DNA from 3 places in the Mesorhizobium sp. M0491 genome. Region 2 is predicted to be linked to each of the others. Evidence: predicted binding sites of a transcription regulator. Region 2 holds the regulator's gene; each other region holds the start of a gene.
What was found. Region 2 encodes PhoB, which activates phosphate uptake and scavenging genes when phosphate is short. Its sites were predicted from a motif close to TGTCATNNANCTGTCAT; they were not measured.
Positions count from the first base shown of each region.

Region 1 (4,213 bases), on a different contig from region 2:
GATCCTGACCGGCATCGTGCTGGCCATGCATTACACGGCTGACACCAATCTGGCCTTCGGCTCGGTCGAGAAGATCATGCGCGACGTGAATTCCGGCTGGCTGCTGCGCTACATGCATTCGAACGGCGCCTCGTTCTTCTTCGTCGCCGTCTACATCCACATCTTCCGTGGCCTCTATTACGGCTCCTACAAGGCGCCGCGCGAACTGCTCTGGATCCTCGGCTGCATCATCTATCTCCTGATGATGGCGACCGGTTTCATGGGCTACGTGCTGCCATGGGGCCAGATGAGCTTCTGGGGCGCCACCGTCATCACCGGCTTCTTCAGCGCCATTCCGCTGGTCGGCGACTGGATTCAGCAGCTGCTGCTCGGCGGCTTTGCCGTCGACAACCCGACGCTGAACCGTTTCTTTGCGCTGCACTATCTGTTGCCGTTCATGATTGCCGGCGTCGTCGTTTTGCACATCTGGGCGCTGCATGTCGTGGGCCAGTCGAACCCGACGGGTATCGAGGTCAAGTCGAAGACCGACACTGTCGCCTTCACCCCCTACGCGACCATCAAGGACGCGTTCGGCATGATCGTGTTCCTGTTCTTCTTCGCTTATTTCGTCTTCTACCTGCCGAACTATCTCGGCCATCCCGACAACTACATCGTCGCCAACCCGCTGAAGACGCCGGCCCACATCGTGCCCGAATGGTACTTCCTGCCGTTCTACGCGATCCTGCGCGCCATCACCTTCAATGTCGGGCCGATCAACTCCAAGCTCGGCGGCGTGCTGTGCATGTTCGGCGCCATCGTCATGTTGTTCCTGGTGCCGTGGCTCGACACTTCGAAGGTACGCTCGGCCGTTTACCGGCCCTGGTACAAGCTGTTCTTCTGGTTGTTCGTGGCCGATGCCATCCTGCTTGGCTGGCTGGGCTCGCAGCCGGCCGAAGGCAGCTATGTGTTCATGGCGCAGATGGCGACATTGTTCTACTTCGCCTTCTTCCTGATCGCGCTGCCGGTGCTCGGCCTGATCGAGACGCCGCGACGGCTGCCGAACTCGATCACCGAGGCGGTGCTCGAGAAGAACAAGGGCGGCAGCGGACATCCGGCGGGCGCTACGGCGGCTCCGGAAACCAAAGGCTGAGCGGGTAGAGAATCTAAGGGGATTTGGCATGAAAAAGATTCTCACCTCGCTGGCGCTGATCGGCCTCGTGGCGGTCGCCGCTGGGGCCGCGGGCACTCGGGCGATCGCCGCCGAAGAGGCACACAATGTGGCCAATCCGACGCATTTCCCGATCGACGAGCCAAAGGAAATGGACTGGAGTTTCACCGGCCCATTCGGCACTTACGACAAGGCGCAGTTGCAGCGCGGCCTCAAGGTCTACAAGGAAGTCTGCTCGGCCTGCCATTCGATGAACCTGGTGGCGTTCCGCACGCTGTCGGACCTCGGCTATTCCGATGCGCAGATCAAGACGCTGTCGGCCGAGTACACAATCCATGACGGCCCCAACGATGCCGGCGACATGTTCGACCGTCCCGGCAAGCCGTCCGACCATTTCCCGCCGCCCTTCGCCAATGAGGAAGCGGCTGCTGCTTCCAATGGCGGCGCTGCCCCGCCCGACATGTCGCTGCTGGCCAAGGCGCGCGGCGTCGAGCGCGGCTTTCCGCAATTCGTCTTCGACATCTTCACACAATACGATGCCGGCGGTCCCGACTATATCCACTCGCTGCTGACCGGCTACGACCAGACGCCGCCGGCCGGCATGGTGATCCCGGAAGGCACCCACTACAATCCGTACTTCATGTCCGGCGTGTCGCTGAAAATGCCCAAGCCGCTCTCCGACGGCCAGGTGACCTATGATGACGGTGCGCCGCAGACCGTCGACCAGTATTCCCGCGACGTCTCCGCCTTCCTGGCGTGGGCGGCCGAGCCGCATATGGAAGACCGCAAGAAGACCGGTTTTCGCGTTCTGGTGTTCCTGCTTTTGTTCGGCGCGCTGGTCTATCTCACCAAGCGCAAGGTGTGGGAAGGCGTGGCCCACTAGGCCATACAATCAAGTGATCGCGAAGGGCGCCGAGAGGCGCCCTTTTGCATTTCCGGAGGCTGGTCATGTCACATGGCCGTCATCGCATCCGGCGATCCTGTGCTGCTCTCATCAAAGGATCGCATTCATGAAAAGATACGCATCGCTCGCGGCAGGCCTGTTGCTGCTCATCCTCGGCTCGGCAGCGCAAGCGGAAGACGCCCAGCCCTTCGTCACCAACAAGGACGTCGACCTGACGATGATCCTGCCGCCGCCGCCGGCAAACGATTCGGCGCAGACCAAGGCCGAACTCGGCGAGGTGCTGACGCTGCAGGTGACGCGCACCCCGGAGATGGTCGCCAGCGCGGTGGCTGATGCCGAGGAGAATGTCTGGCGCTTTGCCGACGTCATGGGGCCGAAATTCAACAAGGAAACGCTGCCGAAATTCAGCGCTTTCTTCGATCGCGTGGTGGCTACTGAAGGGGCTGTAGTCGACCCGGCCAAGGATGTCTGGAAGCGCCCGCGCCCGCATCAGCTCAGCGATCTCGTCAAGCCGGCGGTCAAGCTGTCGAGCTCCGGTTCCTGGCCGTCCGGCCATGCCACCGTAGGCACGATGATGGGCATCATCCTGTCCGACATGGTCCCGGAAAAGCGCGCCGAGATCATGGCGCGTGCGGCCGAATACGCCCACAACCGCGAGGTCGGCGGCATCCACTATGCGTCCGACGTCGAGATGGGCAAGATTTCCGGCAGCGTTATTGCCGCGGTCCTGCTCAACCGGGACGACTTCAAGGCTGAATATGAAGTGGCCAGGGCCGAGCTTCGTTCCGATCTCGGCATGTAATCCTCGTCAGCCGGATTTAGACGGGAAGGGGCGCTTAAGGCGCTCCTTTTTTGTTAACGCTCGTGCTCAAGCGAAAGTTCGGCAATTAGTCCGTTGGCATGGCGGCATCAGGTTGATATTCGACGCATCGAACGGTGGCGAGAAGCTCGTCCCGCCATGGCCTTTGGAATTCGATGATGCGGCTCAGCGACTGTCACAACTTTTCCGATTTCCGGCGGATGGCACAGCAGCGGCTGCCCGGGCCGATCTTCAACTACATCGACGGCGCGGCCGACGATGAGGTCACCTATCGCCGCAACACCGAAAGCTTCGAGACCTGCGACCTTGTTCCCAACGTGCTGCGCGGAGTGAGCGAGGTCGACATGTCGGTGACGGTCATGGGCCAGAAGCTGGCGATGCCGTTCTATTGCTCGCCGACCGCCTTGCAGCGCCTGTTCCACCATCAGGGTGAGCGCGCGGTCGCCAGGGCCGCCGCCAAATACGGCACCATGTTCGGCGTCTCCTCGCTTGGCACCGTCAGCCTCGAGGAGGCGCGCGGCATCAGCAGCAGCCCACAGGTCTACCAGTTCTATTTCCACCGGGACCGAGGTCTTAACCGGGCGATGATGCAGCGCGCAAAGGCGGTCGGCGTCGAGGTGATGATGCTGACCGTCGACAGCATCACCGGGGGAAACCGCGAGCGCGACAAACGCACCGGCTTTGCCATTCCCTTCAAGCTCAATCTCGCCGGAATGGCGCAGTTCGCGCTCAAGCCGGCCTGGGCGATCAATTATTTCACCCATGAGGGGTTCAAGCTGCCGCAGCTCGACGAGCATGTCGACATGGGTGGCGGCACGATGTCGATCAGCCGCTACTTCACCGAGATGCTAGACCCGTCGATGACGTGGGACGACGTGGCCGAGATGGTCAAGCTTTGGTCGGGTCCGTTCTGCCTCAAGGGCGTCATATCGGTGGAGGATGCAAGACGCGCCGTCGACATCGGCTGCAGCGGCATTGTGCTGTCGAACCATGGCGGGCGGCAGCTGGATGGCTCGCGGGCGGCGTTCGATCAGCTTGCCGAGATCGTCGACGCCGTTGGCGACAGGATCGACGTCATCATGGATGGCGGCGTGCAGCGCGGCACCCATGTGCTGAAGGCGCTGTCGCTCGGTGCCAAGGCCGTCGGCGTCGGACGCTACTATCTGTTCCCGCTCGCGGCGGCAGGCCAGCCCGGGGTCGAACGGGCGCTTGAGCAGATGCGGGTCGAGATCGAACGCGGCATGAAGCTGATGGGCTGCAGTTCGATCGAACAATTGTCGCGCAAGAACGTCCGTTTCAGGTAATCTCGACCCATGAAATCCTCCCTCGAAGACACATTGCT
Region 1 is NZ_JAMYRE010000009.1:131,469-135,681, reverse strand. It holds gene NKI69_RS13910 (cytochrome b) at 1-1,129, shown strand, start outside; gene NKI69_RS13905 (cytochrome c1) at 1,158-2,030, shown strand; gene NKI69_RS13900 (acid phosphatase) at 2,158-2,853, shown strand; gene NKI69_RS13895 (alpha-hydroxy acid oxidase) at 3,030-4,175, shown strand; gene NKI69_RS13890 (adenine phosphoribosyltransferase) at 4,185-4,213, shown strand, end outside.
Region 1: a site for PhoB is predicted at 2,097-2,113, ahead of NKI69_RS13900 (acid phosphatase). Genes of this name have one in related genera too.

Region 2 (4,213 bases):
GATCCCCGAGGTGTATTCGTAGTTGTTGATCAGAGGCTTGATGTCCTCCGGCGCCTGCGCGGCGGTGATGGTGAGGACGCCGTTCTCAACGCTGAACGGATGGACCGAACTCGTCGGGCCATAATTGGCGTCGATATACCACTGCAACTCACCATTGCTGCTCAACGTGCTGCCGTTCGGCGCTCCCCACCAGAAATTGGAATTCCAGGTGCCGTCCTGCCCGTCCCGAAGGCTCAGCGTGTTGAAATCGTCGGAGAAGGACAGCGTCATTGCGGACTTGTCGATCGGAAGTTCGAACTGGGTGGGCTGCAGCTTGTCGATGGTCGTATTCTTGAACACCAGGATCTCGTCGGATCCGAGGTTCAGCATCACGTTCGATTCCACCTGGACCATCTGTGAACGGACGGCATCGAACGAAGTGAAGTCGTAGCCGTCAAGCCGGACCGCATCGGTCGCACCGAAGTCGAAGATAAGATCGCTTCCATTACCTTTGGAGATGGCGAAAGTATCGGCGCCATCGCCGCCGATCAGGACATCATTTCCCTTGCCGCCATCCAGCGTCTGGTGACCCGACCCGCCCTTGATGATGTTGTCCACCGCATTTCCGAACGCAAATCGGTTGGTGCCGGTAACGACGAGGTTCTCGAAATTGTCGGGGAGCTTGTAGCTCATCCATGTGTCGATCGTGTCGATCCCTGCCCCAGGATCCTCGACCACCTTATTGTTGGTGGAATAGAGATGATAGTAGTCGTCGCCGGCGCCACCGTAGATCGTGACAGTGACGCCGGTGTCTCCCCAGAAGGAGTCGTTGCCGGAGGTGCCATGCAGTTCCGGTCCAGACCCGGTGGCCGAGAACCAATGAGTGGAAGCGCCGGTGTAGGCAAGAGGGATGCCCTTGGCATTTAAGACCGTGCTCATCAGAAATCCTTCCCAATGGTGCCCGACCTGGTCAAAAGTCCGGCGACCGCTTCCAAGCAACGCTGCAAAGAACGAGATCGTTCCACAGAATCGTCATTAGATCCGAGATCGCGTTGAGAAATCGACAGACGAGCAATGAATAAAGAGGAGAGGACTCGCAATAATTTGAAGTAATTTATTAAAATTGTATATTTCTGCAGAATACGCGTCATCCGACGAACGTATATCTAAATTAACTCAAAGTCATTCTTGCGTGGCTTTCTGGTCGGAGCCTGCGGGCAAGATGGCGACGTACCAAGTAATTCGCCGTGGTTCCTGCGGCCAGCCGGGGCCCAATAGAGAGTTTGGGAGATCGAGGAACGCGAGAAGCTGCCTGTCGCTTTGGTCCAAATGCAGTCATTCGAAACCTGATGAGGATGACCGCTCCTGTCGTCACGTGCTCGCTCCCCATCGATGAGACGAGTGCAACATTCCACCGGCTGTTGGCGACCGCGTGCTAATCGAGTTTTCCCGATCTATCGGGACGGAACAGCCACCTAGTCTTCCCTGATCGCGTAGCCCGCCCCACGGATCGTGCGGATGACATCAGGCATGCGGCCGTTGTTGACCGCCTTGCGCAGCCGCCCGACATGTACGTCGACCGTGCGCTCGTCAATGTAGATCGTTTCGCCCCAGACATTGTCGAGCAACTGGCTGCGCGAGAACACGCGGCCTGGATGGCGCATCATGAATTCGAGCAGGCGGAACTCGGTCGGCCCGAGCCGGATCTCGCTCTTCTTGCGATAGACCCGGTGCGACTCGCGATCGAGCACGATGTCGCCGACCTTTAGCACGCTGGACAGCACTTCCGGCTTGGCCCGGCGCAGCAGCGCCTTGACCCTGGCCATGAACTCCGGCGTCGAGAAGGGCTTGACCAGATAGTCGTCGGCACCGGTCGACAGGCCGCGCACGCGGTCGCTTTCCTCGCCTCGCGCGGTCAGCATGATGATCGGCAGCCGCTCGGTCTCGGGACGCATTCGCAGGCGCCGGCAGAGTTCGATACCGGAAACCGCAGGCACCATCCAGTCGAGCACCAGAAGATCGGGAACGTTCTCCTGCAGCCGGATTTCGGCCTCGTCGCCGCGCGTCACCACCTCGACCTGGTAACCTTCGGATTCAAGATTGTAGCGGAGCAGCACGCCTAGCGGCTCCTCATCCTCCACCACCATGATGCGTGGTGCGATCATCGGCTGGTCACCCCTGTTATGCCGCTGGCGCGGACATTGCCGTCTCGTCCTGCTTCGGACGATTGGCTGGCAACTGCGTGCCGGTCAAAACATAATAGGCATTTTCGGCGATGTTGGTCACGTGATCGCCGATCCGCTCGAGGTTCTTGGCGCAGAACAACAAGTGCGTGCACGCCGTGATGTTGCGGGGATCTTCCATCATGTAGGTCAGCAGCTCACGGAACACCGAGGTGTATTTGACGTCGATGCGTTCGTCATTGTTTCTGAGCGTGGCAAGCGCTGCCGGGTCGGCGGCGGCATACTCGTCCACGACCCCCTGCACCTGGATCAGCACCAGTTGCGCCATCGCGTCGATCGAATGCGAAAGGTCGTGCGGCGTGACACTCAGCCCGACAGTGCCGACGCGCTTGGCGATGTTCTTGGCAAGGTCGCCGATGCGCTCAAGGTCGCCGGCCATGCGGATCGAACCGACCACCGCACGCAGATCGTTGGCCATTGGCTGGCGCTTGGCGATCAGCGTGATGGCGCGATCGTCCAGCTCGCGCTGGCGTGCATCCATGATGGCATCATCGGAAACCACGCGCTGCGCCAGCGCATTGTCCGAATTGAGCAAAGCCCTGGTCGAGCCACTGACCATCGAGCAGGCGAGATCGCCCATGTCGCGGATCAGCTGGCTGATCTGCTCCAGATCCTCATCGAAAGATGCGACGGTATGTTCACCCATGATCTTCGTCCCTCGTATGCCTGAGCTCAGCCGAACCGGCCGGTGATGTAGTCCTGGGTGCGTTTGTCGTCGGGGGTGGTGAACATCTTGTCGGTGGCGCCCTCCTCGACCAGATAGCCTAGATGGAACATCGCGGTGCGCTGCGACACGCGTGCTGCCTGCTGCATCGAATGGGTGACGATGACGATGGTATAGTTCTGACGCAGTTCGTCGATCAGTTCCTCGACGCGAGCAGTGGCGATCGGGTCGAGCGCCGAACACGGTTCGTCCATCAGGATCACCTCGGGTGACACGGCGATGGCGCGTGCAATGCACAGACGCTGCTGCTGGCCACCGGAAAGACCCGTGCCAGGTTCTTGCAAACGGTCCTTGACCTCGTTCCAGATCGCCGCCTTCTTCAGGCTCGACTCTACGATCTGATCCATGTCGGCCTTGCGCTTGGCCAATCCGTGGATGCGCGGACCATAGGCAACGTTCTCGTAGATCGATTTGGGGAACGGATTGGGTTTCTGGAACACCATGCCGACGCGCGCCCTGAGTTCGACGACATCGATGTTCTTGTCGTAGATGTCTTCTTCGTCGAGCGTTATCTTGCCGGTTACCCGTGCTGAATCGATGGTGTCGTTCATGCGGTTGAGGCAGCGCAGGAAGGTGGACTTGCCGCAGCCGGAGGGGCCGATCAGCGCCGTCACCTGGTTCAGGCGGACGTCGAGATCGACGTCGAACAGCGCCTGCTTCTCGCCATAGAACACGCCGACCTTGTCGCCGCGCATTTTGATTACTTCGTTCGACTTCATCTTGTCGCCCACTGCGTTTTCAAGGGACTGTTCGGTCATGATGTTCATACCAAGATGCCTTTTTTCTACCAGCGCCGCTCGAACCGACGCCGAAGCACGATCGCGGTGATGTTCATGGCCATGAGGAAGACGAGCAGGATGATGATGGCGCCCGACATGCGCTCGACGAAGGCGCGTTCGGCCTCGTTCGCCCACATATAGATCTGCACCGGCAGCGCGGTGGCCGGATCGAAAGGCGTCGTCGGTGGATCGGCGACGAAGGCGACCATGCCGATCAGCAGCAGAGGCGCGGTTTCGCCGAGCGCACGCGCCAGACCGATGATGGTGCCGGTGAGGATGCCGGGCGCGGCAAGCGGCAGGATGTGCTGGAACACCATCTGCATCTTGGAGGCGCCAAGACCGAGAGCCGCCGAGCGGATCGACGGCGGCACCGCGGCAAGTGCGGCGCGCGTGGCGATGATGATCGTCGGCAGCGTCATCAGTGTCAGCACCAGGCCGCCGACGAAAGCGGCGGAGCGCGGCATGCCCAGGAAATTGATGAACACCGC
Region 2 is NZ_JAMYRE010000015.1:78,432-82,644, forward strand. It holds gene eglC (endo-1,3-1,4-beta-glycanase EglC) at 1-918, opposite strand, end outside; gene phoB (phosphate regulon transcriptional regulator PhoB) at 1,455-2,144, opposite strand; gene phoU (phosphate signaling complex protein PhoU) at 2,161-2,868, opposite strand; gene pstB (phosphate ABC transporter ATP-binding protein PstB) at 2,895-3,713, opposite strand; gene pstA (phosphate ABC transporter permease PstA) at 3,731-4,213, opposite strand, start outside.

Region 3 (4,213 bases), on a different contig from region 2:
CCGAGCATTGGCGCCAGGCCGGCCCGTCCGGGTTTCGGCAGCTTGCAGGCGAGCAGCCGGTCGAGCCAGGCTTCCGCACCTGGCCCCGCCACCGCATAGCGCGAATAGGCCGAGATATCGACGAGACCGGCGGCGCGCCGCACCTGCAGCGCCTCGTCGCCGACGATGTCGAAGGCGTTGGAGCGCCGCAGCGTCGTGTTCTCGGCAAATCCCATCGGCGCGAAATAGGCCGGGATTTCCAGCCCCCACGACGCTGTCCATTCGCATCCCGCGGCCGTCATGCCGTCATAGGCGCCGGGGCGTTTCAGCGGCCGGCCGGCGGGCAGCCGCTCATTGGGAAAGGTCATGACGAAGCGGCGCGAATAGAACTGGCGTGTCGTCTGCTTGAGATATTCCCGGTTGGCGGCGAAGGCGCCGTAGCGGGCGATGTCCATGCCAAAAATGTCGGCCTGCGGTTCGCCGTAAATCATCCATTCGGCCAGCGACTTGCCGACGCCGCCGCCCTGGCTGAAACCGGCCATGACGCCGCAGGCGACCCAGTAATTCTTCAGCCCCCGCACCGGCCCGACAATCGGATTGCCGTCCGGGGTGAAGGTGAAGGCACCGTTGACCCATTTGCGGATGCCGGCAGTCGCCAGGCAGGGGAAGCGCTCATGCGCCTTGGCGAGTTCCGGGCTGATGCGATCGATGTCTTCCGGGATCAGCTCGATGCCGTAGTCCCATGGCGCACCATCCATGTTCCAGTGCTTCGGATTCTGCTCGTAAACGCCCAGCAGCACGCCCTTGCGCTCCTGCCGGAGATACGAAAAGCCATCGAGATCGACGGCGATGCCGATTTCCCTGTCCAGCGCCGCGATCTCGGGAATGTCCTCAGTGATGAAATAATGGTGCTCCATCGGCGTCACCGGCAGGTCGACGCCGGCCATGCGGCCGAGCTGCTTTGCCCACAGCCCGCCGGCGTTGACGACGTGCTCGGCGATGATGGTGCCCTGCTCCGTGACGACATCCCAGCGACCGTCGGCGCGCGCCATCAGCTCGACGACCCGGTTGCGCAGGATGATGTCGGCGCCGCGCTTTTTTGCAGCGCCGGCATAGGCATGCGTCGTGCCGTACGGGTCGAGATGGCCTTCGTTGGAATCATGCAGCCCGCCAAGCACACCGGTGACGTCGACGATCGGGCAGATCGTCTTGATCTCATCGGGCGTTACCAACCTAGCGGTCTCGATGCCGACCGACTGGAACACCGCCCAGGCCGATTTCAGCCACTCCCAGCGCGCGGGATCGCTGGCGATGTTGACGCCGCCGGTCATATGCAGGCCGATATCCCAGCCGGATTCGGCCTCGATCTCGCGGTAGAGATTGATGGTGTAGTCCTGCAGCGCCGCGACGTTGGGGTCGGCGTTGAGCGCGTGGAACCCGGCCGCCGCGTGCCAGGTCGAGCCGGCCGTCAGTTCGGCACGCTCGATCAGCGCCACATCGCTCCAGCCGAAACGCGTCAGGTGGTAGAGGACCGAGGCCCCGACCACGCCACCCCCAATGACGACTGCGCGGTAGTGCGACTTCAAGGCTTCCCTCCACGGTTAGTCCGAAGGCTGGACCATATACGCACTGGACATAAGTGTCTAGTTCCGCGCGCGCGCATCGTTTTTCGTCGACCGCCGGCATGCACTGCGTGCTGTCACGCAAGCATCATGTTCGCGCCGTAGACCGCGTTTCGGGGAGGCGCGCGCGGCACCATCGGTGTCGCACCTCTTTCAGTTTTTCATCCCGCGGCCGCTCCGGCACATCCATCACAAAGAGGATTATCCATGAAACACCTGTACCGAACCGCGTCGCTCGGCGTCGCGCTGGCCTTGTTCACCGCCTTGACGCCGGCCCTCGCCGACAGCACCGCGACCGTCGGCGGCACGAGCTTTGTCAACAAAGGGCTGGTCGGCGTCGGTCGCATCGCGGCCGCTCAGCGCGACAAGTTCGGCGAGACGTTTGGTTCGGGCTCCGGCATGGCGATCGACACATCAGGCTGGACGCATGATGCTGGCGGCTACAAAGGCTCGCTCTGGCTGCTGCCGGACCGCGGCTACAATGTGGTCGGCACGACCGACTACCGGCCGCGCCTCAACACGATCGGCATCGAATTCACGCCGACTGCATTGGGTGCGGCACCTGCTGCCGGCCAGGAGCAGACGGGCGTCAAGGCGACGCTTGCCGACACTATGCTGCTCACCGACGACAAGGGCGCTGATGCCACAGGCCTCGATCCGCTCAACGGCGTGCGCGCGGCAAGCGGCGACATGCCGATCCTGCCGCAAGCCGACAATGGCAAGCTGGCGCTCGACAACGAGGCGATCGTGCGGCTGCCCGATGGTTCGATGTTCATCTCCGACGAATACGGCCCGAACATCTATCGGTTTTCCGCCGACGGGCATCTGCTGTCGGCAACCCAGCCCCCGGCCGCCCTCGTGCCGATGCGCCACGGCACGCCGAACTTCGCCTCGGACAATCCGGGACCCGGTGCCGCCGAGCCCGATCCGAAGGATCCCGAAACCGGCCGCCAGAACAACCAAGGCCTCGAAGGCATGGCAATGACGCCAGACGGCAAGTTCCTGATCGCCGTGCTGCAGTCGGCGCCCCGGCAGGACGGCGGCGATTCGCCCGCCACGCGCCAGAACACCCGCGCCCTGGTCTACGACGCATCCGACCTCGGCCATCTCAAGCTGGCGCATGAGTATGTCGTGCCGCTGCCGGTGTTCAAGGATGCCAAGGGCAAGACCAAGGTCGCCGCGCAGAGCGAGATCGTGGCACTGTCGGATCAGACCTTCCTGATGCTGGCGCGCGACAGCGGCAACGGCCAGGGCCTGAAGGGCGATGCCTCGCTCTATCGCCAGGTCAACGTCGTCGACCTATCCACCGCGACCGACATCGCCGACAGCGCCTTCGATGCCGCTGACAAGCCGGTCGCCCCCAAGGGCGTCGTCGACCCATCGGTGACACCGGCCAAGCTGACGCCATTCATCGACATCAACGACAGTGCCGAGCTCGGCCGCTTCGGCCTGCACAATGGCGCGCCGAACGACAAGAACAACCTGTCGGAGAAGTGGGAGGCGATGTCGGTGGTTAGCGTGATCGATGCGAAGCTGCCCGACGACTACTTCCTGTTCGTCGCCAACGACAACGACTTCCTTGCCCAGGACGGTTTCCAGGTTGCCGCGCCCTACAAGGCGGAAGACGGCGCCAATGTCGACACCATGTTCCTGGTCTATCAGGTCACGCTGCCGGGTCTGGCCAAGAAGTAACGACCACTGCACGGACGGGCGCGCTTGGCGCGTCCGCTGGGGCAGCGGCTGATATGAACGGGGGGCAGCGGCTTTCAGCCGTGCGGCGCGTTCGCAAGGGTGCATCTCGGTCCCGCCTGCGATATCATCGTGGACTGGATCCCAAATCACCATCTGCCGAGCTGCCCGCCATGGACGAAAAAATGCCCGCGCGCCGGCGCACCGGCGACCTGACCAGCGGCCCGATCCCGCGCACGCTTCTGCTGTTCGCCTTGCCGGTGCTCGGCTCCAACGTGCTGCAGTCGCTCAACGGATCGATCAACGCCGTCTGGGTCGGCCGTTTCCTCGGCGAATCGGCGCTGACCGCCACCTCCAACGCCAACCTCGTCCTGTTCCTGATCCTCGGCACTGTGTTTGGCATCGGCATGGCGGCCACCATTCTGGTGGCCCAGTCGGTCGGTGCCCGCGACCTGCCCGAGGCGCGCCGCATCGTCGGCACCAGCGCGACGTTCTTCTTCCTCGTCTCGGTTATCTTCGCGGTCTGCGGCTGGATCTGGGTCGACGCCATTCTCAACACGCTCGGCACACCGGCCGATGCCTTGCCGCTGGCCCGGTCCTATCTGCGCATCATCTTCGTCGCCGTGCCGATGATGAACCTTCTGTCCTTCGTCATGACCGTGCTGCGCGGTGCCGGCGATTCACGCACGCCCTTCTTCTTCATGGCTCTGGCCGTCGTCCTCGACATCGTGCTCAACCCATTGCTCATCGCCGGCATCGGGCCGTTTCCCGAACTCGGTATCGCCGGCTCCGCCACGTCGACGCTGATCGGCCAGACGGTAAGCGTGATCGCCATCCTGATCGTGCTCTATGTGCGCAAGCATCCGCTGCGGCTGGCCGGCGCCAACCTCGCTCTGCTGCGGCCCGATCCCACCTTGCTGCGC
Region 3 is NZ_JAMYRE010000016.1:32,010-36,222, forward strand. It holds gene NKI69_RS21160 (GcvT family protein) at 1-1,565, opposite strand, end outside; gene NKI69_RS21165 (esterase-like activity of phytase family protein) at 1,809-3,293, shown strand; gene NKI69_RS21170 (MATE family efflux transporter) at 3,464-4,213, shown strand, end outside.
Region 3: a site for PhoB is predicted at 1,677-1,693, ahead of NKI69_RS21165 (esterase-like activity of phytase family protein). Genes of this name have one in related genera too.